3 regions of the Enterobacter nematophilus genome follow, and region 2 is predicted to be linked to each of the others. Evidence: predicted binding sites of a transcription regulator. Region 2 holds the regulator's gene; each other region holds the start of a gene.
What was found. The regulator Fur, encoded in region 2, represses iron uptake genes when iron is present. The targets are predictions, from matches to a motif close to ATAATAATGAGAACNACTATCAA.
Positions count from the first base shown of each region.

Region 1: feoA (ferrous iron transporter A) is a predicted target of Fur. The motif match lies at 7,519-7,541, and genes of this name have one in related genera.
Region 3: sufA (Fe-S cluster assembly scaffold SufA) is a predicted target of Fur. The motif match lies at 3,864-3,886, and genes of this name have one in related genera.

Region 1 is NZ_JAPKNE010000008.1:54,897-65,100, forward strand. Features, by position in the region: gene hslO (Hsp33 family molecular chaperone HslO) at 1-30, shown strand, start outside; gene pckA (phosphoenolpyruvate carboxykinase (ATP)) at 384-2,003, shown strand; gene envZ (two-component system sensor histidine kinase EnvZ) at 2,100-3,446, opposite strand; gene ompR (osmolarity response regulator transcription factor OmpR) at 3,443-4,162, opposite strand; gene greB (transcription elongation factor GreB) at 4,392-4,865, shown strand; gene OSH03_RS18165 (Tex family protein) at 4,952-7,282, shown strand; gene feoA (ferrous iron transporter A) at 7,582-7,809, shown strand; gene feoB (Fe(2+) transporter permease subunit FeoB) at 7,840-10,158, shown strand; gene feoC ([Fe-S]-dependent transcriptional repressor FeoC) at 10,170-10,204, shown strand, end outside.
Region 2 is NZ_JAPKNE010000001.1:1,246,622-1,256,825, forward strand. Features, by position in the region: gene seqA (replication initiation negative regulator SeqA) at 1-224, opposite strand, end outside; gene ybfF (esterase) at 408-1,181, shown strand; gene ybfE (LexA regulated protein) at 1,310-1,597, shown strand; gene fldA (flavodoxin FldA) at 1,753-2,283, shown strand; gene fur (ferric iron uptake transcriptional regulator) at 2,573-3,019, shown strand; gene chiQ (ChiQ/YbfN family lipoprotein) at 3,112-3,438, opposite strand; gene chiP (chitoporin ChiP) at 3,486-4,883, opposite strand; gene glnS (glutamine--tRNA ligase) at 5,331-6,998, opposite strand; gene nagE (N-acetylglucosamine-specific PTS transporter subunit IIBC) at 7,177-9,198, opposite strand; gene nagB (glucosamine-6-phosphate deaminase) at 9,525-10,204, shown strand, end outside.
Region 3 is NZ_JAPKNE010000001.1:598,235-608,438, reverse strand. Features, by position in the region: gene fdhF (formate dehydrogenase subunit alpha) at 1-75, opposite strand, end outside; gene OSH03_RS02845 (biofilm/acid-resistance regulator YmgB/AriR) at 261-539, opposite strand; gene OSH03_RS02840 (hypothetical protein) at 569-889, opposite strand; gene ycgZ (regulatory protein YcgZ) at 894-1,133, opposite strand; gene OSH03_RS02830 (diguanylate phosphodiesterase) at 1,475-2,695, shown strand; gene OSH03_RS02825 (MerR family transcriptional regulator) at 2,884-3,612, shown strand; gene sufA (Fe-S cluster assembly scaffold SufA) at 3,926-4,294, shown strand; gene sufB (Fe-S cluster assembly protein SufB) at 4,303-5,793, shown strand; gene sufC (Fe-S cluster assembly ATPase SufC) at 5,803-6,549, shown strand; gene sufD (Fe-S cluster assembly protein SufD) at 6,524-7,795, shown strand; gene sufS (cysteine desulfurase SufS) at 7,792-9,012, shown strand; gene sufE (cysteine desulfuration protein SufE) at 9,026-9,442, shown strand; gene ldtE (L,D-transpeptidase LdtE) at 9,540-10,204, shown strand, end outside.

The DNA.
Region 1 (10,204 bases), on a different contig from region 2:
GCCTCTCCGGCGGATCCGCAGGTTCATTAAACCTCTTCCCCCTCACCCTAACCCTCTCCCCAAAGGGGAGAGGGCCGGGGTGAGGGGCAGCCCCAAAAGCTGAATCGTTTTCATAATGTAACCCTTACGTAGTTTTCTTACATGTATGCGATTACATTCACATTCTCTCCGATAAAATCACCAGTCTTTAACCTTTTCGGAACATTTTCCCCAACCAAAAAGCGATTCCTGCGATAATCCGCCTGCACTGTGACTGGAGTCGCAGCGTTTTCCGTTAGTAAGGGTTTTATCCAGATGCACAAATCTATGAGCCCCGTCGCGGTTAACATCCCCAGAAAAACCCTACAATTTCAGGCAGTACATATTGGCTAAGGAGCAGTGATATGCGTGTTACTGGTTTAACCCCGCAAGATCTCAAGGCTTATGGTATTCACGACGTCCAGGAAGTCGTCTACAACCCCGACTACGATACGCTGTATCAGGAAGAACTCAATCCAGCACTGGAAGGATACGAGCGCGGTGTGTTGACGAACCTTGGTGCTATCGCCGTCGATACCGGTATCTTTACCGGTCGTTCGCCGAAAGATAAGTATATCGTCCGAGACGAAACCACTCGCGATACGCTGTGGTGGGCTGACAAGGGCAAAGGGAAGAACGACAACAAACCGCTCTCCCCGGAAACCTGGCAGCATCTGAAAGGGCTCGTCACCCATCAACTTTCCGGCAAGCGTCTGTTCATTGTCGACGCTTTCTGCGGCGCTAACGCCGACACCCGCCTTTCCGTGCGTTTCATTACCGAAGTGGCCTGGCAGGCGCATTTCGTTAAGAATATGTTTATTCGTCCGACCGACGAAGAGCTGCAGGACTTCACACCTGACTTCATCGTGATGAACGGTGCGAAATGCACTAACCCACAGTGGAAAGAGCAGGGTCTGAACTCCGAAAACTTCATTGCCTTCAACCTGACCGAGCGTATTCAGCTGATCGGCGGTACCTGGTACGGTGGCGAAATGAAGAAAGGGATGTTCTCGGTGATGAACTACCTGCTGCCACTGCGCGGTATTGCCTCCATGCACTGCTCGGCGAACGTCGGCGAGAAAGGCGACGTGGCGGTATTCTTCGGTCTTTCCGGCACCGGGAAAACCACGCTCTCCACCGATCCAAAACGCCGTCTGATTGGCGATGACGAACACGGCTGGGACGATGACGGCGTGTTTAACTTCGAAGGCGGCTGCTACGCGAAGACCATTCGCCTGTCTGAAGAGGCCGAGCCGGATATCTTCCACGCGATCCGCCGCGACGCGCTGCTGGAAAACGTCACCGTACGTGCCGACGGCTCTATCGACTTCGACGATGCGTCAAAAACCGAAAACACCCGCGTCTCTTATCCGATCTACCACATCGACAATATCGTTAAGCCGGTGTCAAAAGCGGGCCATGCCACGAAGGTGATTTTCCTGACGGCGGATGCGTTCGGCGTGCTGCCTCCGGTGTCTCGCCTGACCGCCAGCCAGACGCAGTACCACTTCCTCTCAGGCTTTACCGCCAAGCTGGCGGGTACCGAGCGTGGCGTCACGGAGCCAACCCCAACCTTCTCCGCCTGCTTCGGCGCGGCATTCCTGTCGCTGCACCCGACGCAGTACGCAGAAGTACTGGTGAAACGCATGCAGGCATCCGGCGCGCAGGCCTACCTGGTCAATACCGGCTGGAACGGTACCGGCAAGCGTATCTCTATCAAAGATACCCGCGCCATTATCGACGCCATTCTGGATGGTTCACTGGATAACGCCGAAACCTTCACGCTGCCGATGTTTGATCTGGCCATTCCGACGGAACTGCCGGGCGTGGACACGCGTATCCTCGACCCGCGCAATACCTACGGATCGCCGGAGCAGTGGCGCGAGAAGGCGGAATCGCTGGCGAAGCTGTTCATTGAGAACTTCGAGAAGTATACCGATACCCCGGCAGGTGAAGCGCTGGTGAGTGCGGGACCGAAGCTGTAGGTAAAAGCAAAAAGGCAACGAAAGTTGCCTTTTTTAATGTTTTCTCCCTCTCCCCGTGGGAGAGGGCCGGGGTGAGGGCATCAGCCCGCACCTTTTTTAACTCTCTTTCACCTGCCCCCGCGTCACCGGCACCGGTAGCCAGGCGCGAATGCTCAACCCACCCCGCTCGCTGGTACCGATCTCCAGCAATCCGTTATGGTTATCCACAATACGCTGCACAATCGCCAGGCCTAAGCCCGTACCGCTGGTGCTGCGCGCGCTATCGCCGCGCACAAACGGCTGGAACAGATGCTTACGCTGCTCGGGCTTAATGCCCGGACCGTCGTCTTCCACCTGGAACCAGGCGCGGTTGAGTTCAGACCCGCTGCTGACCTTAATCCAGCCGTTACCGTAGCGCGCCGCGTTGACCACCATATTGGCCACCGCACGCTTAATGGAGAGCGGGTGCATACGAACCTGAATTTCACCGTCCTGAAGGTCAGTATCAATTTCACGCTCATAACCACTTTCTGCGGCCACCACTTCGCCCAGCACCGCATTCAGATCGGCCATTTCCATCGGCATCTCCTGGCCGGTGCGCAGGTAGTCGATGAACTGCTCGATGATGGCGTTACACTCTTCTATGTCCTTGTTAATGGACTCGGCGAGATAACCGTCCTCTTCACCCATCATCTCCGTCGCCAGACGAATACGCGTCAGCGGGGTGCGAAGGTCATGACTGACGCCTGCCATCAGCAGCGTACGGTCGTCCGCCAGCTGCTTCACGCCTGCCGCCATATGGTTAAACGCTCGCGTTACTGAACGCACTTCAGAGGCACCATATTCACGCAGTGGAGGAGGAATAATGCCTTTACCGACCTGCAGCGCCGCGTGCTCCAGGTCGACCAGCGGTCGGTTCTGGATACGGATAAACAGCCACGCGCCGCCTATCGCCAGCAGCATAATGGCCAGGGTGTAGCGGAACAGAGGTGAGAAATCGCCCTGATGGATTTCGGTCAGCGGAACGCGCACCCAGATGTTGGGTGACAGCCAGGTTTTCAGCCAGACGACGGGCGAGCTTTTGTTAACCTCAACGCGCACTTCCGTTGGGCCACCCAGCTGCTGCGCCATCTGCTGGCTGAGGAATTCATAATGCTGCGCCCAGCGCAGGCCTGCGTCTTCCGCCGCCTCATTCGAGTAGAGCGAAATGCCCAGTTCACGGTAGATTTCACGGCGAAATGCCGGGGGAACAACCAGCTGCGTACCGTCCTCCAGCTGCAGCTTATCGGTCATCAGCATACGCACTTCGTAGGCCAGGACCTTATTAAACTGCTGGAGGCTCGGCAGGATCGCAAAGTTCAGCACCACCAGGTAGGTCGTCACCAGGCTGACGAACAGCAGGGTGACGATCAGCAGCAGGGTGCGGGCAAATGAGCTTCGCGGCGAGAAGCGCATTCGCCTCATGCTTTAGAGCCGTCCGGGACAAATACGTAGCCCAGACCCCACACGGTCTGAATATAACGAGGATGCGCCGGATCTTCTTCCACCATGCGACGCAGGCGGGATATCTGCACGTCGATAGAGCGTTCCATTGCGGAGTATTCGCGACCGCGCGCCAGGTTCATCAGCTTATCGCGAGAAAGCGGCTCGCGCGGGTGGCTGACCAGCGCTTTCAGAACGGCAAACTCGCCGCTGGTGAGCGGCATTGGCTCATCTTCACGGAACATTTCGCGGGTGCCGAGGTTCAGCTTGAACTTGCCGAAGGCTATCACCGCTTCTTCCTGAGACGGCGCGCCCGGCAGCTCGTTCGCCTGACGTCGCAGCACGGCGCGAATACGCGCCAGCAGCTCGCGCGGGTTGAACGGTTTTGGAATGTAGTCATCCGCGCCGATTTCGAGGCCCACAATACGGTCAACCTCTTCACCCTTCGCGGTCACCATGATGATTGGCATCGGGTTGCTCTGGCTGCGCAGACGGCGGCAGATAGAAAGCCCGTCTTCACCCGGCAGCATCAGGTCGAGAACCATCAGGTGGAAAGATTCGCGGGTCAGCAGACGGTCCATCTGCTCAGCGTTCGCGACGCTACGAACCTGGAAGCCCTGCTCGGTCAGATAACGCTCAAGCAGCGCGCGCAGGCGCATGTCGTCATCCACGACCAGAATTTTGTAGTTCTCTTGCATTGTGTGTACTCCCAAAGGTTCGGATAGTCTTTGTAACAGCGTATTCTAAAAAAGTGCACGTATTCGACCAGTTAATTCTGGTATAAATTCTAGTCGAAATTGTTACAAAGCATATTTAACAGCAGCTTATCTGTTCATTTCATCACATAAATCATTATTAATCTTGTCTGTTACACTGTGCGCTACGTATTGTGCGCAAAGACAGTTAACCGGCATTAAAGGCTGCATCATGAAAACGCCCCTGATCACCCGCGAAGGGTACGAGAAGCTCAAAAAAGAGATGGATTACCTGTGGCGCGAAGAGCGTCCTGAGGTGACCAAAAAGGTGACCTGGGCGGCCAGCCTGGGCGATCGCAGCGAGAACGCGGACTACCAGTACAATAAAAAGCGGCTGCGCGAAATAGACCGCCGGGTACGCTACCTGACCAAATGTCTTGAGAATCTGAAAATTGTCGATTACTCCCCGCAGCAGGAGGGCAAAGTGTTCTTCGGCGCGTGGGTGGAGATTGAAAACGACGACGGTGACACCCTGCGTTTTCGCATTGTCGGCTACGATGAAATTTTTGGTCGTAAAGATTACATCTCCATCGACTCCCCGATGGCCCGCGCGCTGCTGAAAAAGGAAGTGGGTGACCTGGCCGTCGTTCAGACCCCAGCGGGTGAAGCCAGCTGGTACGTTAATGAGATCGTCTACGTAAAATAGTCCGAGAGCGCCCTCCCCGGCTGGCATTTTGCCGTGTCAGCCCGTATAACTATCCCCTGATTTTTGACCCACAAGATGATAAAGCCATGATGAAAGATTCGCTCTGCCGCATTATTGCGGGTGAACTTCAGGCCAGAGCCGAACAGGTAGAAGCTGCCGTTCGCCTGCTTGATGAAGGGAACACCGTGCCGTTTATTGCACGTTATCGTAAGGAAGTCACAGGCGGTCTGGATGACACGCAGCTGCGTAACCTGGAGACCCGTCTGGGCTATCTGCGCGAGCTGGAAGAACGTCGTCAGGCGATCCTTAAATCCATCGGCGAACAGGGCAAGCTGACCGGCGAACTGGAAAGCGCCATTAACGGCACCCTGAGCAAAACCGAACTCGAAGATCTCTATCTGCCGTACAAACCGAAGCGCCGCACCCGCGGGCAGATTGCGATTGAAGCGGGCCTTGAGCCGCTGGCAGACCTGCTGTGGAACGAGCCTTCTCACGACCCGGAAACCGAAGCGGCCAAATTTATCGACGCCGACAAAGGCGTCGCGGACACCAAGGCTGCTCTGGACGGCGCGCGCTACATTCTGATGGAACGCTTCGCGGAAGACGCCGCCCTGCTGGCCAAAGTGCGTGATTATCTGTGGAAGAACGCCCACATCGTCTCTACCGTCGTCGCGGGCAAAGAGGAAGAAGGCGCGAAGTTCCGCGACTACTTCGATCACCACGAACCGATTTCAACCACTCCTTCTCACCGCGCGCTGGCGATGTTCCGCGGGCGCAACGAAGGCGTGCTCCAGCTCTCCCTGAACGCCGACCCGCAGTTTGACGAGCCGCCCAAAGAGAGCCACTGCGAGCAGATTATCATCGACCATCTCGGCCTGCGCCTGAACAACGCCGCGGCGGACAGCTGGCGCAAAGGCGTGGTGAGCTGGACCTGGCGCATCAAGGTACTGATGCACCTGGAAACCGAGCTGATGGGCACCGTGCGCGAGCGCGCCGAAGATGAAGCGATCAACGTCTTCGCCCGTAACCTGCACGACCTGCTGATGGCTGCCCCTGCGGGCCTGCGCGCCACCATGGGTCTCGATCCGGGCCTGCGTACCGGCGTGAAGGTCGCTGTGGTTGACGGCACCGGCAAGCTGGTCGCCACCGACACCATTTACCCGCATACCGGGCAGGCAGCGAAAGCCGCCGTCGTGGTGGCGGCGCTGTGCGAGAAGTACAACGTGGAGCTAGTTGCCATCGGTAACGGCACCGCATCACGCGAAACCGAGCGTTTCTACCTCGACGTGCAGAAGCAGTTCCCGAAAGTGACGGCACAGAAAGTGATCGTCAGCGAAGCGGGCGCATCGGTCTACTCCGCCTCTGAGCTGGCGGCGCAGGAGTTCCCTGACCTGGACGTTTCCCTGCGCGGTGCGGTCTCCATCGCCCGTCGCCTGCAGGATCCGCTGGCCGAACTCGTGAAGATCGACCCGAAATCCATCGGCGTGGGCCAGTACCAGCACGACGTGAGCCAGACGCAGCTGGCGCGCAAGCTGGACGCGGTCGTGGAAGACTGCGTAAACGCCGTCGGCGTGGATCTGAACACCGCTTCCGTTCCCCTGCTGACCCGCGTGGCGGGCTTAACCCGCATGATGGCGCAAAACATCGTGGCCTGGCGCGATGAGAACGGCCAGTTCCAGAACCGTCAGCAGCTGCTGAAGGTAAGTCGCCTGGGGCCAAAAGCCTTTGAGCAGTGCGCGGGCTTCCTGCGCATTAACCACGGCGATAACCCGCTGGATGCCTCTACCGTTCACCCGGAGGCGTACCCGGTTGTTGAGCGCATCCTGGCCGCGACTCAGCAGGCGCTTAAAGACCTGATGGGCGACAGCAGCGCCCTGCGCAACCTGAAAGCGGTGGACTTCACCGACGACAAATTCGGCGTGCCTACCGTCACCGATATCATCAAAGAGCTGGAAAAACCGGGCCGCGATCCGCGTCCTGAGTTCAAAACGGCGACCTTTGCTGACGGCATCGAGACCATGAACGATCTCCTGCCGGGCATGGTGCTGGAAGGCGCGGTGACCAACGTCACCAACTTCGGCGCGTTTGTGGATATCGGCGTGCATCAGGACGGTCTGGTGCATATCTCTTCCCTTGCCGACAAGTTCGTTGAAGACCCGCACACCGTGGTCAAAGCGGGCGACATCGTGAAGGTGAAGGTGCTGGAAGTGGATCTGCAGCGCAAGCGTATCGCCCTGACCATGCGTCTGGACGAGCAGCCGGGCGACACCAACGCGCGCCGTGGCGGCAACGGCGGAGGCCGCGAGCAGCAGCGTCCGGCCGCGAAAGCCGCAAAACCGCGCGGGCGTGACGCCCAGCCTGCGGGCAACAGCGCGATGATGGACGCGCTGGCGGCGGCGATGGGTAAGAAACGCTGACCTCTCCCCTCACCCCGGCCCTCTCCCCAAAGGGGAGAGGGTTAGGGTGAGGGGAATAAAATCATCTCGAAATATATGAAACCGATTGCACACCCATATTTAAACCGCTATTTATCACTCCATTAACAAATACGCTTTTTATTCCTTCCCGGGTAATTCTGCAAATATTGAGCAAGGTCAATCAGACCGCAAATTAATACGATTAACAACATCCCGTCACATTTTTATTATTGCTGATAAAAACTATTCTCATTATCATCGCAGTGTAGATTATTTAACCTCTCGTGGAATCAGGCATTATGCAATTCACTCCAGACAGTGCATGGAAAATTACCGGTTTTACCCGCGAAATTAGCCCGGCCTATCGGCAGAAGCTGCTGTCACTAGGCATGCTGCCCGGCTCATCATTCCAGGTCGTGCGTGTAGCGCCGCTGGGCGATCCTGTTCATATCGAAACCCGGCGCGTGAATCTGGTTCTGCGCAAAAAAGACCTCGCATTAATTGAAGTTGAATCTTTATCCCGTTAACAAGCCAGCGGTTTCGGTGGGTCTAATACAATGAAAAAATTAACTATTGGCTTAATTGGCAATCCTAATTCCGGCAAGACAACCTTATTTAATCAGTTAACCGGCGCGCGCCAGCGCGTGGGAAATTGGGCAGGCGTAACGGTTGAACGTAAAGAAGGACAGTTCACGACAACGGACAATCAGGTCACCCTGGTTGACCTGCCCGGCACCTATTCCTTAACCACGATTTCATCCCAGACTTCGCTCGATGAGCAAATTGCCTGCCACTATATTCTTGGCGGCGACGCGGATCTGCTGATCAACGTGGTCGACGCCTCTAACCTCGAGCGAAACCTTTACCTGACGCTGCAGCTGCTGGAGCTGGGGATCCCCTGCATCGTGGCGCTCAACATGCTCGACATTGCAGAGAAACAAAAGCTGCGCATTGACGTCGATGCCCTCTCCGCGCGCCTGGGGTGCCCGGTGGTTCCGATGGTCTCGACCCGCGCTCGCGGTATCGACGCCCTGAAGCTGGCGATTGACCGCCACGCGGGAAACCGCGACGTTGAGCTGGTGCACTACGCCCAGCCGCTGCTGCGCGAAGCCGAACTGCTGGCGCAGGAGATGGACAAAAATATGCCTGCGAAACAGCGTCTCTGGCTCGGCCTGCAGATGCTGGAAGGGGATATCTACAGCCGCGCCTATGCCGGACATGCGGCGGATAAGCTGGACGTGGCCCTCGCCCGTCTCAGCGACGAGCTCGACGACCCGGCGCTGCACATCGCCGATGCGCGTTATCAGGCCATTGCGTCAATTTGCGACGTGGTCAGCAACGCGCTTACCGCAGAGCCCAGCCGCTTTACGGCGGCGGTGGATAAAATTGTGCTCAACCGCTTCCTCGGTTTACCCATCTTCCTGCTGGTGATGTACGTGATGTTCCTGCTCGCGATTAACATCGGTGGCGCGCTGCAGCCGATTTTTGACGCGGGTTCCGTCGCGGTCTTCGTACACGGTATTCAGTGGGTCGGTTACACCCTGCACTTCCCGGAATGGCTGACCATCTTCCTTGCCCAGGGGATCGGCGGCGGTATCAACACCGTTCTGCCGCTGGTGCCGCAGATCGGCATGATGTATCTGTTCCTCTCGTTCCTGGAAGATTCCGGCTACATGGCGCGCGCCGCCTTCGTGATGGACCGCCTGATGCAGGCGCTGGGCCTGCCGGGTAAATCCTTCGTCCCGCTGATCGTCGGCTTCGGCTGTAACGTGCCGTCGGTAATGGGCGCGCGTACCCTGGATGCACCGCGTGAACGTCTGATGACCATCATGATGGCGCCATTTATGTCCTGCGGCGCGCGTCTGGCAATCTTTGCCGTCTTCGCGGCGGCCTTCTTTGGCCAGCAGGGCGCGCTGGCGGTCTTCTCGCTGTACGTGCTGGGCATCGTGATGGCGATCCTGACCGGCTTAATGCTCAAGCACACCATCATGCGCGGTGAAGCGTCACCGTTTGTAATGGAGCTGCCGGTCTATCACGTCCCGCATCTGAAAAGCCTGGCGATCCAGACCTGGCAGCGCCTGAAAGGCTTCGTGCTGCGCGCCGGTAAGGTGATTGTTATTGTCAGTATTTTCCTGAGCGCGCTGAACAGCTTTACCCTCACCGGTCAGGCGGCAGATAACATCAACGACTCTGCCCTCGCCTCCGTCAGCCGCGTCATCACGCCGGTCTTCAAACCGATTGGCGTGCAGGAGGATAACTGGCAGGCAACCGTGGGCCTGTTCACCGGTGCGATGGCGAAAGAGGTGGTCGTCGGGACCCTGAACACGCTCTACACCGCAGAGAACATTCAGGAGCAGGAATTTAACCCGGCGGAGTTTCACCTCGGTGACGAACTGCTGGGTGCCCTTGAGGAAACCTGGCAGAGCCTGAAAGACACCTTCAGCCTGAGCGTGCTGGCGAACCCGATTGAGGCCAGCAAAGGCGACGGCGAAATGGCGACCGGAGCCATGGGCGTGATGGGCGAGAAGTTTGGCAGCGCGTCTGCGGCCTACAGCTACCTCATCTTCGTTCTGCTCTATATTCCGTGCATCTCGGTGATGGGGGCGATTGCCCGCGAGTCCAGCCGAGGCTGGATGGGCTTCTCCATCCTGTGGGGGCTGAATATCGCCTACTCGCTGGCGACGCTGTTTTATCAGACCGTTAACTTCAGCCAGCACCCGCGATACAGCCTGGTCAGCATCCTGGCGGTCGTGCTGTTTAACGTGATTGTGATTGGCCTGCTGCGCCGGGCGCGGAGCCGCGTTGATATCAACCTGCTGGCGACGCGTAAAACCCCAACCACCTGCTGCAACAGCCCGGCGGGCGACTGTCACTAAGGGGAAAACATATGGCATCGTTGATTCAGGTTCGTGACCTGCTGGC
Region 2 (10,204 bases):
TCGCGCATCGCGCGCACTTTATCTTTTACCGGCGTCACGGCAGGTTTTGCTTGTGCAGCAACGCTCGGCTGAGACACGACATCTTTGGTAACTGGGGTGGCAGGCTGTGAAGCGGCGGAAATTTTAAGCATGCGCCGTAAAATGTCGGACGCGCTCTCCCCGATATGCCGCGTCTGGCTGGCAATATACTGATAGAGTTCGTCATCAACTTCGATTGTTTTCATCTTAATCCAGTGCGATATCTTATCTGAATACAAGTCATTGGGATTATAAGGTCAAATCCCAACAGCGGATAGCGTCAAACCAGGTTGGCGGCAAAAGTCAGATTAAACTGGAACCTTGCAGCCGGGCGGCAGAATGGTCAACATGATACCCTAACCTGACATACGTAAAAAAAGAACTTTGCCATGAAATTGAATACCCGAGCGCAAACTGCACAATCGCCGAACAATAATTCCCCCATCGTGCTGGTTCATGGGCTTTTTGGCAGCCTGGATAACCTCGGCGTGCTGGCCCGCGATTTGGTTACCGATCGCGATATTTTGCAGGTCGATATGCGCAACCACGGGCTTTCCGGCCGCTCAGACGAAATGACCTATTCGGCAATGGCGCAGGATCTGCTGGATACGCTGGACGCGCACAACCTGCAAAAGGTGACCCTCATAGGGCATTCAATGGGCGGTAAAGCGGTTATGGCGCTCACCGCGCTGGCACCAGAGCGAATTTCCGGGCTTGTCGTGATTGACGTTGCGCCCGTGAACTACGACGTTCGCCGTCACGATGAGATTTTCGCGGCGATCAATGCGGTAACCGAAGCTGGCGTTTCCACACGTCAGCAGGCGGCAGCGGTTATGCGTGAGCATCTTGATGAAGAAGGCGTGGTGCAGTTCCTTTTGAAATCGTTTGTTGACGGGCAATGGCGTTTTAACGTGCCGGTGCTGTGGGACCAGTACAACAACATCGTGGGCTGGGAAACCGTCCCCGCCTGGCCGCACCCCACCCTCTTTATTCGCGGCGGTAACTCTCCTTATATTACCGACGCGTACCGCGACACGCTGCTTACACAATTCCCGCAGGCCCGCGCCCACGTGATTGCCGGTGCCGGGCACTGGGTGCATGCGGAAAAACCGGATGCTGTACTGCGCGCAATCCGCCGCTACCTCGCTGATACTGCAAATTGATTAAAAAGAGAGCGACTGGAAGGCTGCGGGCTTCCAGTCGTTGGCGTGCCGTTTTTGGTGATGTATGATGGCGCGCTTATCGCCCGGGCTTTAGCAGGGCGGCGTGTTTCCCCCGAAGTCTCATAATCATGGCCAAAGAACAAACGGACCGTACGACACTAGATCTGTTCGCGAATGAGCGTCGACCGGGACGACCGAAAACGAATCCGCTTTCGCGCGATGAACAGCTGCGTATCAATAAACGCAATCAGCTTAAACGCGATAAAAATCGTGGGCTTAAGCGTGTCGAACTGAAGCTCAACGCCGACGCTGTCGATGCGCTTAACGAACTGGCAGAGGCGCGTCATATCAGCCGCAGCGAGCTTATTGAAGAGATGCTCATCGCCCAGCTTGAGACGCTACGCAGCCAGGCATAAGTCTGAAAAACCCCTTTATCGCCCTTTTCATGTAGCACAGAGTGCAGTCCTGCGCGATAGCGGTTTCCGCAGGGTTGCCAGTTCTGCTATTATTGCCCTTATCCGTGGCCGAATTGCGCCACCATACCATTAAGTTTCAAGAGGTTATTTTACTCATGGCAATCATCGGCATTTTCTTCGGCAGTGATACCGGCAATACCGAAAATATCGCAAAAAACATTCAGAAACAGCTCGGTAAAGACGTTGCTGATGTGCATGACATCGCCAAGAGCAGCAAAGAAGATCTCGAGGGCTATGACATTCTGCTGCTGGGTATTCCAACCTGGTACTACGGTGAAGCCCAGTGCGACTGGGACGATTTCTTCCCGACGCTGGAAGAGGTGGACTTCAACGGCAAGCTGGTCGCACTGTTTGGCTGTGGCGATCAGGAAGACTATGCCGAGTACTTCTGTGATGCGCTGGGGACGATTCGCGACATCATTGAGCCTAATGGCGCGGTTATTGTTGGCCACTGGCCGACTGCCGGTTATCACTTCGAAGCCTCTAAAGGCCTGGCCGATGACGATCATTTTGTCGGACTTGCCATTGACGAAGACCGTCAGCCAGAACTGACGGCAGAGCGCGTAGAGAAGTGGGTTAAGCAGATCCGCGAAGAACTGCACCTGGACGCTATTCTCAACGCCTGATTTTTATACGGCGCAACGCAGGTTGCGCCCGTTTTCCAGGTAAAACCGATTAAATTAATTGCTACAAACTTTTAACTTTTTCGCACAGACCTGTACAATGTCTCCCTGGCAAAATGTGGTTTCCATTGAGCAAGTTTGTTGGTGATACCACGTTTTTATAAGCATACTTTGCCTGAGACTTGCAGTTTTCATTTAGGCATGGCAGTTCTATAATGAGACGCATTATCCCGGGTGCATTTTCTGTCACTTCCTATAGAAGTGAATCGTTTAGCAACAGGACAGATTCCGCATGACTGACAACAATACCGCATTAAAGAAGGCTGGCCTGAAAGTAACGCTTCCTCGGTTAAAAATCCTGGAAGTGCTTCAGGGTCCAGACAATCACCATGTCAGTGCGGAAGACCTTTATAAACGTCTTATCGACATGGGTGAAGAGATTGGGCTGGCCACCGTATATCGCGTGCTGAACCAGTTTGATGACGCGGGCATTGTTACCCGTCATAATTTCGAAGGCGGTAAATCTGTATTCGAACTGACCCAGCAGCATCACCACGATCACCTGATCTGCCTCGACTGCGGCAAGGTCATTGAATTTAGCGATGATTCCATCGAAGCGCGTCAGCGTGAAATCGCAGCTCGTCATGGCATTCGCCTGACCAACCACAGCCTGTACCTTTACGGTCACTGCGCTGAAGGTGATTGCCGCGAGAATGAACACGCTCACGACACAAAATAAGTTAGCGTTCATACTCTGAGCCAGCCGCAAGGTTGGCTTTTTTTTGCATTAAAAAAGCCCGGTAAGCAAAGTGCCACCGGGCTTAAAGCAGCTTATTTGTTGTTATTGCGTATCTCGTCCCAGATCTTATCGCAACGCTTCGCCACTTCCTGATCGTTACCGGTTTTACGCGCCTGGATACAGGCCTGATAATCCATCACGCGAACATTCTCCTGCGTTGCGAACGCCTCATGCGCTTTATCTTTCTTCAGCACATTTAGCACGCTCTGGCAGGCTTCAATTTTCTCAGGCGAACCTTCCGCGGTATTAATACAGGCGCTATACGCTTCCTTCAGACGTGTGTCCTCTTTCGGCGCCTGAGTCTGAACACACGCCACCAGCCCTGATGCCATCAGCGCGACGATTACGATTTTTTTCATCATGTGCAGTCTCCAGACCGGCGGGACTCAGCCCGCCGGTGTGCTCATCAGAAGATGGTGAATGGGGCGATAACCATGAATTTGACGTCACGTTCATCCTGGAAGATGTTGCCGTAACCGCCCGCATAGCTTGGGATATCGGAGTGGTTGTCATACTGGGTGAAGTGCAGCTTGAACATCGTGCCCTTCGCGCGGCCATCCTGCAGGGTGTAGATAGCATCCAGGCTGTAGGAGGACTCCTTCAGGCGATAGTTTGGATCGTAGTACGCATCCGGCGTCGCCATATCAGCAGGTTTTGCATCCCAGGCATAAGCGTAAGAAGCGCCCACCGCCCAGCCCGGCAGGTTCCAGTTTTTCAGGTCATACATGGCACCGAAGAAGACCGCTTTCTCGCCGTCGGCGTTGAAGTCGGAGCGGTTATCCCACCAGATATCCAGACGACCGTTGGATGAGGCATAGGTCGGCGTCATACGCTGCAGGAAGTAGCCCTGCTGCCCTTCCGCCTTCACCCACGTTCCTTCCAGACGCAAATCAACCTGGCCTACTTTGTAGCCGAAGGTCAGCGCCTGCAGCCACGCGGTGCCGTTATAAATGTCATTTACGCTGCCATCGCTGACCTTATCGCGCGTACCGTAGAACTGGTAGCTGGTGCTCAGCGGGCTACCGGCGATATCAAATTTGTAGCTGGCTTTAGCAAAATACTGATCGATATAGCCTTCCGCCTGACCAAACGCGGCTTCCAGAACCAGATCGTTTTTAAAGTCGTACTTCGCGCCCAGGGAGTGGAGGTAATCGACTTTGGTTTTCTTATCGTTCTGGTAGAACTTGTCCATCTCAATGTGCCACGGCGCTTTGTACTCGTTGGTCCACATATAGGAGAAGCTCAACGCACCTGCATCACCGTAGTCAAAGTTAGCCCCGGCTTCTGCCCCCTGATAGGTACCAGGCATAAAGCTCCAGTGCGGCGCTAACAGCGTCTGACCGGTTGGCTGAATATACCCCCCGCGCGCCCACACCGGGCCGTATTTAAATTTCGCTGCGGCCTTATAAAGGCTGATACCGCTTTTATCTCCGGACCAGTCTTCGTCATAGGCTTTATTGCTGGAGGAGAAGGCAATTTCGTTCGGGTGGCCGCTGTCGCCGTTTTCCGCCATTTCAATTGCGGTGAATGCGGCAATATCCAGGCCGAACATATCGGCGGCGTAGCCTGACTGGAAGTCCAGGTTGGCGTTCCATGTGGAGTGAGAGAGGTTGGTTTTGTATTTATCTTCTGTGACATCTTTACGGTCACGTTCACGCTGCCAGTAATAAATACCGCCAGTGAGGGTAGAATCTTCGATGAAACCTGCTGCTTTCGCCTCTGGTGTCACCACCAGGCCCGACATTGCTGTCACACCGGCAATAGCCAGCGCCAGCGCACTACGTTTGCCACTGAACGTACGCATAGATTATTCCTCTTTGACGAATTAAAGCGCCTTAAACGGCGAAAATAGAAAAGACCAAAAGGTCAGGGGTAGTTATAAATACCCTCGAATTAACTACCGTCTTTAGGTTATTTTTCGCGACGCGAATTATCAATGCTTTTCGGTGGGCAAAAGTCAGGATTATGACGAAGTGCACATAATTGGTAGTGCTTTGTAACATTTAACCGGAAGCGAGGTATGGCGGGGGTAAAACAGGCAATTTCTGCGAATGATATCATTAAAAAAGCCGTATTTTCCTTTATTCGCCATTTCATATAACAGACAAACTTTTTTTAGAAAAATAAGTAGCACCACATTGACCTAAATTTTTAGCTGGTCTAATTTGGGGCCTACTTTAACGACATGATCATTAAATAAAAAAACGCCGCTATAAGCGGCGTTTGTTTCTCATTGACCAGTGCAGCGTTATTATTCGCCGATCTTCGTCCAGGTATCACGCAGACCTACGGTACGGTTAAATACCGGCTTTTCCGCCGTGCTGTAACGGCTGTCCAGGCAGAAGTAACCTTCACGCTCGAACTGGAACGCTTTGCCCGCTTCAGCGGCTTTCAGCGATGGCTCCGCATAACCCTGCTTGATCACCAAAGATTCCGGGTTGATCGTCGCCAGGAAGTCTTCAGCCGCACCCGGGTTAGGCACGCTAAACAGACGATCGTACAGACGAATTTCTACCGGCAGCGCGTGGGAAGCGCTCACCCAATGGATCACGCCTTTCACCTTGCGGCCATCTGCCGGATCTTTGCTCAGCGTCTCTGCGTCGTACGAACAGAAGATGGTGGTGATGTTACCTTCTGCATCTTTCTCTACGCGCTCGGCTTTGATGACGTAGGCGTTACGCAGACGAACTTCTTTACCCAACACCAGACGCTTGTACTGCTTATTGGCTTCTTCACGGAAGTCAGCACGGTCGATCCAGATTTCACCGCTGAACGGCACGTCGCGGCTTCCCATTTCCGGTTTGTTCGGATGGTTAGGCATGGAGACCAGCTCGCTTCCACCCTGCGGGTAGTTTTCGATAACCAGCTTCACCGGATCGATAACGGCCATTGCACGCGGGGCGTTTTCGTTGAGATCTTCACGAATGCAGGATTCCAGAGACGCCATTTCGATGGTGTTGTCCTGCTTGGTCACGCCGATGCGTTTGCAGAACTCGCGAATAGAGGCGGCAGTGTAACCACGACGGCGCAGACCAGAGATGGTTGGCATCCGCGGATCGTCCCAGCCTTCAACGTGCTTGTCGGTCACCAGCAGGTTCAGCTTACGCTTGGACATCACGGTGTATTCCAGGTTCAGACGAGAGAACTCGTACTGACGCGGGTGCACAGGAATGGTGATGTTATCCAGCACCCAGTCGTACAGACGACGGTTGTCCTGGAACTCCAGCGTACACAGCGAGTGCGTAATGCCTTCCAGCGCATCGCTGATGCAGTGGGTGAAGTCGTACATCGGGTAGATGCACCACTTGTTGCCGGTCTGGTGGTGTTCTGCGAACTTAATGCGGTACAGCACCGGATCGCGCATCACGATAAACGGCGATGCCATGTCGATTTTGGCACGCAGGCACGCTTTGCCTTCTTCGAAGCCACCGGCACGCATTTTTTCAAACAGCGCCAGGTTCTCTTCCACGCTGCGGTCGCGGAACGGGCTATTTTTACCCGGCGCGGTCAGCGTACCGCGATACTCGCGGATTTCGTCAGCAGACAGTTCGTCGACGTATGCCAGGCCTTTGCCGATCAGCTCCACCGCGTAGGCATACAGCTGATCAAAATAGTCAGAGGAGTAGCAGATATCGCCAGACCAGTTGAAGCCCAGCCATTGCACGTCGTTTTTAATGGACTCAACGTATTCGATGTCTTCTTTTACTGGGTTGGTGTCATCGAAACGCAGGTTGCACTGCCCCTGGTAATCTTGAGCAATGCCAAAGTTCAGGCAGATCGATTTCGCGTGACCAATGTGCAGGTAGCCGTTCGGCTCCGGCGGGAAACGCGTATGTATCGTGGTGTGCTTACCACTGGCCAGATCTTCATCGATGATCTGACGAATAAAGTTACTCGGGCGGGCTTCTGCCTCACTCATCGTGGATTCCTCAAAGCGTAAACAACGTATAACGGCGTATGATCTTATAAGCTGGTCGTAGTGACAACCCTTAGTTACGGAAAATACGTATCAGATGAAAATAATGGGGGCGTTTGCTGCAAAAAAAGCGGCGGAGGATATCCCCCGCCGCTTAAGGCATGACTCTACTCAGGAGCGATTACTTGCCTTTAATCTCGTACAGTGGTGTTTGACCCGCAACCACCTGATCTTTTGCCTGGAGAACCAGACCGCTGAAGTCGTCGATGTTGCTGCACACGACCGGGCTAATCATCGAGCGCGCGTTGGCGTTCAGGAAGTCCAGATCCATTTCCAGAATCGGCTGACCTGCCACCACTTCGGCACCCTCTTCCACCAGGCGAGTAAAGCCCTGACCGTTCAGCGCAACGGTATCGATACCCATATGGACAACGATCTCCGCGCCTTTTTCGGTTTCGAGGCAGAACGCGTGGTTGGTGTTGAAGATTTTCACGATGGTACCGGCCGCAGGAGATACAACGGTTTTGTCCGTTGGTTTCACCGCCACGCCGTCACCGACCGCTTTGCTGGCAAACGCTTCGTCAGGCACCTGCTCAAGCGCAACCACTTCACCGGTGACAGGAGAAACCAGCGCAGCGATGGTCACCGCGTTTGGCACCGCCTGCGGTTTTGCAGCCGCTGGCGCAGCGGCAGGTGCGGCAGAAGCTTCTGCTGCGGCTACCGGGCCGGTGGTTTTCATGGCGTTGGCAATTTTCTCAGCCACGAAGCCAACGATAATCTGCACGCTGGTTTTGTTCAGGCGGATAACGCCAGAAGCACCCAGACGTTTTGCCAGCGCTTCGTTCACCAGAGAGGAGTCTTTCACGTTCAGACGCAGACGAGTGATACAGGCGTCGATACCGGTCAGGTTGTCAGAACCACCCACAGCGGCGATGTACTGACGCGCCAGGCCAGAAACGTCCTGCTCCTGACCGCCGCTCACGTTCACATCCTGACCATCCGCTTCGCTACCGGCCACAGCCAGCTCGCGACCCGGGGTCATCAGGTTGAATTTGGTGATGGTGAAGCGGAACACCACGTAGTAGATAACGAAGAACACCAGACCTTGTGGGATCAGCATCCACCAGTGGGTCGCCAGCGGGTTACGGGACGACAGCACCATATCCACCAGACCGGCGCTGAAGCCGAAACCGGCAATCCACTGCATGCTTGCAGCGATGAACACGGAGATACCGGTCAGCACAGCGTGGATCACATACAGAACCGGCGCAACGAACATGAAGGAGAATTCCAGCGGCTCGGTGATACCGGTGAAGAAGGCAGCGAACGCACCTGCCATCATGATACCCAGCACTTTCGCTTTGTTTTCAGGACGCGCGCAGTGGTAGATAGCCAGCGCTGCACCCGGCAGGCCGAACATCATGATTGGGAAGAAGCCCGCCTGGTAACGACCGGTGATACCTACCACCGCTTTACCTGCTTCAATGGACTGTGCGCCACCCAGGAAGTTAGGAATATCGTTAATGCCGGCAACGTCGAACCAGAATACGGAGTTCAGCGCGTGGTGCAGACCGACCGGGATCAGCAGACGGTTGAAGAACGCGTACACGCCCGCACCGACGGAACCCAGCTTCTGAATGTGTTCACCGAAGTTAACCAGACCGTCGAAGATAACCGGCCAGATGTACATCAGGATGAACGCAACGAAGATCATCACAAATGAGGTCAGGATTGGCACCAGACGGCGACCGCTGAAGAAAGACAGCGCTTTTGGCAGCTCAACGCTGCTGAAGCGGTTGTACAGTTCCGCAGAGATAATACCGACGAGAATACCCACGAACTGGTTGCTGATCTTACCGAACGCGGCTGGAACCTGGTCCGCCGGGATCTTCTGGATCATAGAAACCGCAGCCGGAGAACAGAGCGTGGTCAGCACCAGGAAGCCCACGAAACCGGTCAGCGCCGCAGCACCGTCTTTATCTTTGGACATACCGTAAGCCACACCAATGGCAAACAGCACGGACATGTTGTCGATGATGGCGGAACCGGATTTAATGAAGAACGCCGCTAATGCGTTGTCTCCACCCCAGCCTACCGGGTCAATCCAGTAACCGACACCCATTAATATCGCTGCCGCCGGCAGCGTGGCGACCGGCACCATAAGCGCGCGGCCAACCTTCTGTAAATAACCTAGAATACTCACTTTCTTCCCCCTATGAGACCCCGTTTCAGGCACGTTCTCTGCTGTGTTTTTATTGTGTCACTAACTATTAATACAGTTGATGATTCACTGGCATTGTGAGTGTGTGAAAAATTAATTCGTATCGCAAATTAAACACCCATTTTTTGTGATTTTTGTCACCAAATATCGTAATTCACCCTCCCTTTCACTGGCTAACAGCCAAAACTTATTTTATCATTCAAAAAATCGAGACGGATTGATCCGGCCTGAAAGGTTCCAGGTTACGCTTAAGCATCAGGTTCCGATACCCATCCGCCCACTCTTCTACTTAAACTTTGAGGTGAACAATGAGACTGATTCCCCTGGCAACTGCTGAACAAGTCGGTAAATGGGCCGCTCGCCATATCGTTAACCGTATTAATGCCTTCAAGCCTACTGCCGATCGTCCCTTCGTTCTTGGCCTTCCAACCGGTGGTACTCCACTGACCGCGTACAAAGCGCTTGTTGAAATGCACAAAGCGGGCCAGGTTAGCTTTAAACATGTTGTGACCTTCAACATGGACGAATATGTTGGCCTGCCAAAAGAGCATCCAGAAAGCTACCATAGCTTCATGCACCGCAATTTCTTTGATCACGTTGATATCCCAACTGAAAATATTAACCTGCTGAATGGAAATGCGCCTGATATTGACGCAGAATGCCGTCAGTACGAAGAAAAAATCCGTTCTTACGGTAAAATCCACCTGTTCATGGGTGGCGTGGGCAACGATGGTCATATTGCGTTCAACGAACCAGCCTCTTCTCTGGCTTCCCGTACTCGCATTAAAACGCTGACCCATGACACCCGCGTGGCAAACTCCCGCTTCTTTGACGGTGACGTGAACCAGGTTCCAAAATACGCCCTGACCGTTGGCGTAGGCACCCTGCTGGATGCCGAAGAAGTGATGATTCTGGTGCTGGGCGGCGTGAAAGCGCAGGCGCTCCAGGCTGCCGTTGAAGGCAACGTTAACCACATGTGGACCATCAG
Region 3 (10,204 bases), 650 kb from region 2:
ACGGTTATTCTCAACAACAAGGTTTAGTTTGCAGCCTGCACCACAGTAAGGGCAGACGCTGGCGATTTTTTTCATCAATAACAGACCTGTTAAGAAATGAAGCAAAATGACTGGTAACCCCAGTCCCGTAACAGGGAGTAAGCAGAAACCATGCCATTTTTATAGCGCTTATTTTACAGGGGGTTATGAAGAGAGGGGGATGTCATCGTCAGAATCTTCGTCAGTTCTGACGATGACATGAGTGCTGAATGGCAGGGCGTTTAAACGTCATCCATGGTGTAGCCCACAACGATTTCAAGCGTCTTACGAATAACATCCGCCTGAACAACGTCGCTGGTCGCTTCCAGCGTCTGAATGAGCCAGAGGATGATCGCTTTGTTAGAAATATGACCTTCAGAGGCCAGAACACAGCGTACTGCAGTAGAAAAAACAGCAGACTCTTCAGCAAAACGATCGCCTGCGTGACGGAAATATTCCGCCAGCGCGCTTTCTAAAAAAGCAGAATGGTATTCGGGTTGCAGCTGAATATTTTGTCTCATTTGGTCTCACCGTAGCTGTTAAAATGCAGTCAATGTATTTTTTTGGGATCGGACGGTTTTCCCTTTCCAAACAACGACACTACATTGCCTCTGTTATCATTGAGAGGTCCCTCTCTGCTCATTCGTCCTTGCGCGGTTCTGCGACGTTTTAATCCGAGGCTTTTTGATCCGATATCGGCAATCGCCTTCGCCAGTGTCTCCCGCCGCCGGGGATTCTTTTCATGTGCTTTCATATGCCGCAGACGCTGAACCAGAGCTTCAGTTGTAACGGGGCCACGCTCTCTCAACAGAGAAAGAACGGCTTCGCCTATCAACTGATCGGTCAGTTTGTCCGCGTCACTGCTGTTCATCACGTTATCGTTCGAAGAGCAGGCCAAGCAGCATGTGGTAATGCTGTTCCTCTTCTGGGCCCTCGGCCCTTTCAAGGCGACTTAACAGTTTGGTACAGAGCGATTTGCGATTGAGATTTCGCCCGTCGCTAAGGATCTCAACAACGACCTGACCCAGCGTTTCCTGTTGAGTAGGAAGCGTGGCTTTTTCGAAGTACTGTGCGATCGCTGCTGCGGAATCTGCGACGTAACCTTTCTGCTGCATGTTTCGCTCCTGTAAAATTTTGTAATCAGTAACGTTACATTTAAGGTATACACATTTTCTAAATCTGTACATGAAAAATGTACAGATTTTTAATAAAATCAGGATATATTTTATAAATAACATATTTATCAGTGAGTTATTTGTTGTTCACGGAACGGTAATGCTACAGAATATATTGTACAAATTGCATGGTCGCTGTTAAGTTGTACAACGCTTTTGAGCGTGCCATTAACGGCAGTAAATGATTGAGATGTAAATTATTTGTGAGGCAATTAATGTGCTATAAGAGAAGTCTCTCCACTTGTTTTTGTGGCCAAAACCCTTAACCCCCCAGGAATCGCATGCTTACAACCATCATTTACCGCAGTCATATCTGCGAGGACGTTCCAGTGAAAGCGCTGGAAGCTATGGTCGCTGCTGCAAATAGTAAAAACCGGCAAGCCAACGTCACGGGGATCTTGCTGTTTAACGGCACACATTTTTTTCAGTTGCTTGAGGGGCCAGTTGATCATGTATCTGCTATTTATGAGGAGATCTGTAACGACCCGCGCCACCACAACGTGGTAGAGCTGATGCGGGATCACGGGCCAGTTCGGCGTTTTGGCAAGGTGGGCATGGAGCTTTTTGATTTGCGCCAGTTCGACAGAAGCGAGGTGCTGCAACAGGTGCTGAACAAGGGAACCACACGCTATCAGCTGACCTACAACGACCGTCCGCTGCAGTTTTTCCGTACCTTTGTCGAGGCCACGGAAAAAGCTAACTATTTTGAACTGCCGCCTGCGGATTCCTGGGAGTTCGTTCGCGAAGAAACGCGGTTGTCAGCGCAACCCGAGGTGGTCGCGAAAGGAGCGGATTGCAGCTTTGCCTTCCAGCCGATAGTCGATCCGTTTATGCAGCGGGTCGTCTCCTGGGAGGCGCTTCTCCGCACGCCTGACGGCGGCGCACCGGAAGTTTACTTCGCCAATCTGCCGCGTGACGACGTGTATACCTCTGATTTGCACAGCAAGCAGGTGGCACTCTCAATGGCCAGCGCGCTCGGGTTACAGAACCAGACGTTATCTCTCAACCTGCTGCCTATGACGCTGGTTAACATTCCTAACGCCGTAGATTTCCTGCTCACCGCGATTGAAGCAAACGGTTTTGTCCCTGAGCAAATTGTGGTGGAGTTTACTGAAAGTGAAGCCATTTCCCGTTTTGACGAGTTCACGGATTCAGTCAGACAGCTAAAAAGTGCGGGCATCAGCGTGACGATCGACCACTTTGGTGCCGGTTTTGCGGGACTACAGCTACTGGCCCAATTCCAGCCCGACAGAATTAAGATTAATCGCGATCTCGTCGCGAACGTGCACAAAAGTGGCCCTCGACAGGCCATCATTCAGGCGATTATCAAATGCTGTGCCTCGCTTGAAATTCAGTTCTGCGCGGTCGGCGTGGAGAAGGCAGAAGAGTGGATGTGGCTGGAATCTGCGGGCATTTCCCAGTTCCAGGGCCATCTCTTTGCCAGCCCCCGGCATGGCGGAATTCCGGCGATTGCATGGCCGGAGAAAAAATTCGATTTCTGATAAAGCTGTACAGAATTCGGCAGACTTAGCTGTACGAGAAGCAAATTTTAGACAACAATGTATTAACAGGTGAAGGGAGAACGACCCCTTTCACCTGGGCAAATTGCGGTCTTAGTTATACAAATGGTTTGTACAATCTGATAAGGTTGGTGTAGTTAGGTATGGAAGTTCTGAGCGTGAGGGAGTTAATGGCCTATTACAGTATCGGCGAAGTGGCCGAACGATGCGGTATCAACCCCGTTACGCTGCGTGCCTGGCAGCGACGTTATGGATTGTTGAAGCCGCAGCGCAGCGAAGGGGGTCATCGTCAGTTTGACGATGAAGATATCCTGCGTATTGAAGAGATCAAGCGCCTGATGAAAAGCGGCGTTTCGGTCGGAAAAGTAAAAGCCTTGCTGGAAAACAAAGAAGTCCTGACTCAGGGCAACTGGGTTTCGTTCCAGGAAGAGATGATGACCGTTCTGCGTTATGCCAGCCCGGCAAAGCTGCGTGCCAAAATCGGCGAATTCCGCCGCAATCACGCCATGGATGCGCTGATTGATAACATCATTTCCCCCGTCCGTCAGCGAATGAATCAGGATCAAAATACGGTACGCCACATGGCGAGCATGCTTGACGGTATCCTGATTGAATTCGCGGTTCTAAGCCTGGCGGAGTCGCGCAAGAAAGCGGGTAAAGATGCGTTGCTTATCGGCTGGGAATGCGATGACCGTACCCATCTGTGGCTTGAAGCCGCGCGGCTGGCGCAGCAAGGCTGGCATATTGACGTACTGGCGGACCCGATTGATTCCCCGCGTCCTGAACTCTTCCCGGGGCAAAAAATCTTCGTCTGGACGGGAAAAACGCCAACACCGCGTCAGCAGGAACAGCTCGATCACTGGCGTGAGCAGGGTTTTACCGTTTCATTTCATCAATAATAATCAGAGGCCTTGAGGGCCTTTTTTTGTTTTAGTCACTTCCAGAACAAAAGCTATCTCAAAAATAGGCATTTCCGATGCATATTTTACTTTTCCTCTCTTCGCTATTTTCTCCGTTAGATAATCCATTAATTTTCAAAGCATTGAAGAATTAAATCCATCCCGCCCGCATCTTCTGACAGGGTCTATGCTTAATAAAAGTAGACAAAAAGGGCGGTTTAGCCGAATGCCCCTGCTGACAGAGGGTTGAAGTGATAATCGTTATCACTAACATGGTGTTATGCCCTGATGGCTAATCAGATGAGGTGGACCTATGGAACTGCATTCAGAAACCTTCAATCCTGCCGATTTTGCCTGGCGCGGATTAACGCTCACGCCTGCGGCGGCGGCGCATATCCACGCGCTGGTGGCGAAAAAGCCCGAGATCCTCGGCGTACGCTTAGGCGTAAAGCAGACCGGCTGCGCGGGCTTTGGCTACGTGCTGGATACCGTCACCGCACCGGAAAAAGATGACCTGGTGTTTGAAACTGACGGCGCAAGGCTGTACGTCGCGCTGCAGGCTATGCCGTTTATCGACGGAACCGAAGTGGATTACGTGCGGGAAGGTTTAAACCAGTTATTCAAATTTCATAACCCGAAAGCCCAGAACGAATGCGGCTGCGGCGAAAGCTTTGGGGTATAGGCGGTACTATGTCTCGTAATACTGAAGCAACGAGTGATGTAAACACCTGGAGCGGCGGACACCTCAACTATAAAGAGGGGTTCTTCACGCAGCTGCAGACCGACGAGCTGGCGAAAGGCATTAATGAAGATGTCGTGCGCGCCATTTCGGCCAAACGTAACGAGCCAGAGTGGATGCTCGAATTCCGCCTGAGCGCCTTCCGCGCCTGGCTGGAGATGGAAGAGCCGCACTGGCTGAAAGCCCACTACGACAAGCTGAACTATCAGGATTACAGCTATTACTCCGCGCCATCCTGCGGCAGCTGTGACGACACCTGCGCCTCGCAGCCCGGCGCGGTCCAGCAGACCGGCGCCGAGAACAGCTTCCTGAGCAAAGAGGTAGAAGAGGCGTTTAACCAGCTGGGCGTGCCCGTGCGCGAGGGGAAAGAGGTGGCGGTGGACGCCATTTTTGACTCCGTCTCGGTGGCGACCACCTACCGTGAAAAGCTGGCCGAGCAGGGGATCATTTTCTGTTCCTTTGGCGAAGCCATTCATGACCATCCCGAGCTGGTGAAGAAGTACATCGGCACCGTGGTACCGAGCAACGATAACTTCTTCGCCGCGCTGAATGCCGCGGTAGCCTCTGACGGCACTTTTATCTACGTGCCGAAAGGCGTGCGCTGCCCGATGGAGCTCTCCACCTATTTCCGCATCAACGCCGAAAAAACCGGCCAGTTTGAACGCACCATTCTGGTGGCGGACGAAGGCAGCTACGTCAGCTATATCGAAGGGTGTTCCGCACCGGTGCGCGACAGCTATCAGCTGCACGCGGCGGTGGTAGAGGTCATCATCCACAAAGACGCCGAGGTGAAATACTCCACGGTGCAGAACTGGTTCCCCGGCGACGGCAACACCGGCGGGATCCTGAACTTCGTCACCAAGCGCGCGCTGTGCGAAGGCGAAAACAGCAAAATGTCCTGGACGCAGTCGGAAACCGGCTCCGCCATCACCTGGAAATACCCGAGCTGTATTCTGCGCGGGGATAACTCCATCGGTGAGTTTTACTCGGTGGCGCTGACCAGCGGGCACCAGCAGGCCGATACCGGCACCAAGATGATCCACATCGGGAAAAACACCAAATCCACCATCATCTCGAAGGGGATCTCCGCCGGGCACAGCCAGAACAGCTATCGCGGGCTGGTGAAAATCATGCCGACGGCCACCAACGCGCGTAACTTCACCCAGTGTGATTCGATGCTGATCGGTGCCGACTGCGGGGCGCATACCTTCCCGTACGTGGAGTGTCGCAACAACACGGCTCAGCTTGAGCACGAGGCGACCACGTCGCGTATCGGGGAAGATCAGCTCTTCTACTGCCTGCAGCGCGGCATCAGCGAAGAAGATGCCATTTCGATGATTGTGAACGGCTTCTGTAAGGACGTGTTCTCTGAACTGCCGCTGGAATTCGCCGTTGAAGCACAAAAACTCCTCGCCATTAGTCTTGAACACAGCGTCGGTTAAGGAAAGCACATGTTAAGCATTAAAGATTTACAGGTTAGCGTGGAAGAGAAAGACATCCTGCGCGGTCTCAATTTTGACGTCAAGCCGGGTGAAGTTCACGCCATCATGGGGCCGAACGGCTCCGGGAAAAGTACGCTTTCAGCGACGCTGGCGGGACGCGAAGATTACGAAGTGACTGGCGGCTCGGTCGAATTCAACGGCAAAGATCTGCTGGAGATGTCGCCGGAAGACCGCGCGGGTGAGGGCATCTTTATGGCCTTCCAGTACCCGGTGGAAATTCCGGGCGTCAGCAACCAGTTCTTCCTCCAGACGGCGCTGAATGCGGTGCGCAAGTATCGCGGCCAGGAGGCGCTGGACCGCTTTGACTTCCAGGACCTGATGGAAGAGAAGATCAAGCTGCTCAAAATGCCGGAAGACCTGCTGACCCGCTCGGTCAACGTTGGCTTCTCCGGCGGTGAGAAAAAGCGTAACGACATCCTGCAGATGGCGGTGCTGGAGCCCGAGCTGTGCATTCTGGATGAGACGGACTCCGGTCTGGATATCGACGCCCTGAAGATTGTCGCCGACGGGGTGAACGCCCTGCGCGACGGCAAGCGTTCGTTCATTATCGTCACCCACTACCAGCGCATTCTGGACTACATCAAGCCGGACTACGTCCACGTGCTTTACCAGGGACGTATTGTGAAATCCGGTGATTTCACGCTGGTTAAACAACTGGAGGAGCAGGGCTATGGCTGGCTTACCGAACAGCAGTAATGCGCTCCAGCAGTGGCACAGGCTGTTTGAGGAGCAGGGGCATACGCGCTCCGAGCAGGCGCAGCAGCACCTGCAGCAGATGCTGCGTCTCGGCCTGCCGACGCGTAAGCATGAGAACTGGAAGTACACCCCGCTCGACGGCCTGATGAAAGGCGAGTTTGTGACGCGTCTGGCGGATCTCGCGCCTGCGCAGCGTGACGCGCTGGCCGTAAACGTGGATGCCGTGCGCCTGGTGTTTGTCGACGGTGCGTTCCGTCCCGAGCTGAGCGACGCGCTTCAGGGGAGCGGATTTGAGATTGAGATAAACGACGATCGCCAGTCCCTGAGCGCCCCGGTTCAGTCGGAAGTATTTCTCCACCTGACCGAGAGCCTGGCCCGCAGCGTGACGCATATCCGCGTGAAGCGTAACCAGCGCCCGGCAAAACCGCTGCTTCTGATGCACATCACGCAGGGCGTGGAGGGCGATGAGATCAACACCGCGCACTATCGCCACCACCTTGAGCTGGCGGAGGGGGCAGAGGCCACGGTGATTGAACACTACGTCAGCCTCAACGAAACCCGCCACTTTACCGGGTCGCGGCTGACGATGAACGTCGCCGCGAATGCGCAGCTTCACCACATTAAGCTGGCGTTTGAGAATCCGCAGAGCCACCATTTTGCCCATAACGATATCCTGCTGGGCCAGGATGCCGCGGCGTACAGCCATAGCTTTCTGCTCGGCGGCGCGGTGCTGCGCCACAACACCAGCACGCAGCTTAACGGTGAGAACACTACGCTGCGCATCAACAGCCTGGCGATGCCGGTCAAATCAGAAGTGTGCGACACGCGCACCTGGCTTGAGCACAACAAAGGCTACTGCAACAGCCGCCAGCTGCACAAAACCATCGTCAGCGATAAAGGGCGGGCGGTGTTTAACGGCCTGATTAACGTGGCCCAGCACGCCATCAAAACCGACGGGCAGATGACCAACAACAATCTGCTGCTGGGGCGCCTGGCGGAAGTTGACACCAAGCCGCAGCTGGAGATCTACGCCGACGACGTAAAATGCAGCCACGGCGCGACGGTCGGGCGGATCGACGATGAGCAAATGTTCTACCTGCGCTCGCGCGGCATCGACCGGCAGGCGGCGCAGAAAATGATCATCTACGCCTTTGCGGCGGAGCTTACGGAAGCGCTGCACGATGGCGTATTGAAGCAGCAGGTGCTGGCCCGCATTGGTCAGCGTCTGCCCGGAGGCGAAGCATGAGTTTTCCCGTAGAAAAAGTGCGGGCCGATTTCCCGGTTCTGACCCGTGAAGTGAACGGCCTGCCGCTGGCGTATCTCGACAGCGCGGCCAGCGCGCAGAAGCCGAATCAGGTGGTGGATGCGGAAGCCGAGTTTTACCGCCACGGCTACGCCGCCGTGCATCGCGGTATTCATACCCTGAGCGCCGAGGCGACCCAGCGCATGGAAAACGTGCGCACGCAAATTGCAGCCTTCCTCAATGCGCGCCTGCCGGAAGAGCTGGTGTTTGTGCGCGGCACCACCGAGGGGATTAATCTTGTCGCCAACAGCTGGGGCAACGCCCAGGTGCGCACGGGGGATAACATCATCATCACCCAGATGGAGCACCACGCCAATATTGTGCCATGGCAGATGCTCTGCGAGCGTGTCGGCGCGCAGCTGCGGGTCGTTCCGTTGAACGAAGACGGCACGCTGCAGCTTGAGCAGCTTGACGCCCTGCTGGACGACAGGACGCGGCTGGTGGCGGTCACCCAGGTCTCTAACGTGCTGGGCACCGAAAACCCGGTGGCAGAGATTATCGCAAAAGCCCATCAGGCCGGCGCGAAGGTGCTGATTGACGGCGCGCAGGCGGTGATGCACCACGCGGTGGACGTGCAGGCGCTGGACTGCGATTTCTACGTATTTTCCGGGCATAAGCTCTATGGGCCGACCGGGATCGGCGTGCTGTATGTGAAAGAGGACATCCTGCAGGCGATGCCGCCGTGGGAAGGGGGCGGATCGATGATCGCCACCGTCAGCCTAACGGAAGGGACGACCTACGCCCGAGCGCCGTGGCGTTTCGAGGCGGGCACCCCCAATACCGGCGGGATTATTGGCCTGGGGGCGGCGGTGTCTTACGTCTCCGCAATCGGCCTGGACGCCATCCAGGAGTACGAACAGCTGCTGATGCACTACGCGCTGCAGGAGCTTGCCAGCGTGCCGGATCTGACCCTGTATGGCCCGGCTGACCGGCAGGGCGTAATTGCGTTTAACCTGGGGAAACACCACGCCTATGACGTGGGCAGCTTCCTCGATAACTACGGCGTGGCCGTCCGGACCGGGCACCACTGCGCCATGCCGCTGATGGCCTTTTACCAGGTTCCGGCAATGTGCCGCGCGTCGCTGGTGATGTATAACACAATGGAAGAGGTCGACAGGCTGGTGGCGGGGCTTAAGCGCATTCACCAGCTGTTGGGCTAAGAAGAGGCAAAAGATGGCAGAACTGCCGGACAGAGACAAATTGCTGCGCAACTTTGGGCGTTGTGCAAACTGGGAAGAGAAGTACCTTTACATCATCGAGCTGGGGCAGCGTCTGCCGCCGCTCGGAGAAGAGGCGCATAACCCGGAAAACATTATTCAGGGCTGCCAGAGCCAGGTGTGGATCGTGATGGAGCAGTCTGATGACGGCACAATCGCACTGCACGGCGATAGCGATGCGGCCATTGTAAAAGGGCTGATTGCGGTCGTCTTTATTCTTTACCACCGGATGTCGGCGCAGGATATTGTCGCGTTCGATGTCCGCCCGTGGTTTGAAAAAATGGCCCTGACCCAACACCTCACCCCGTCCCGCTCCCAGGGGCTGGAAGCAATGATTCGCGCCATTCGCGCCAAAGCTGCAATCCTTAGCTAGACTTACAGAACAGCATTCATTCTGTTTCGCGAGGTGGTTCCCGCCTCGCTGGTTTTTCAGCTTTCTGGCGTCCTGCCAGTGAATAAGGAATCTCAGCATGAAGCGCGCGTCTCTAATAACTCTATTACTCCTCAGTTCGCTCGGTACGTTTAATTCGGCCCGCGCGATGGACTATCCGTTGCCGCCCGCAGGGAGCCGCCTGATTGGGCAAAATCAAACCTACACGATACAGGAAGGGGATAATAAGCTTCAGACCATCGCCCGTCGGTTTAATACCGCGGCGCAGGTGATCCTTGAAACGAACAATACCATTGCGCCGGTAAACCCGGCGCCGGGTACCGTTATCACCATTCCGTCGCAGATGCTGCTGCCGGATACGCCCCGCGAGGGCATTGTGGTGAACCTGGCCGAGCTTCGGCTCTACTACTTCCCGCCGGGAGAAAATATTGTCCATGTATTCCCGCTCGGCATCGGACAGCTGGGGCTGGAAACGCCGGTAAGCACTACCCGCGTCAGCCAAAAAATACCTAATCCAACCTGGACGCCAACGGCGGGCATCCGAGCGCGTTCCCTGGCCCAGGGAATTAAATTGCCTCCGGTTGTACCAGCCGGCCCAAATAACCCGCTGGGGCGTTACGCACTGCGTCTGGGTATTGGTAATGGGGAATATCTTATTCACGGCACCAGCGCGCCGGACAGCGTAGGCCTGCGCGTCAGTTCCGGCTGTATGCGAATGAACGCCCCGGATATTAAAGCCCTGTT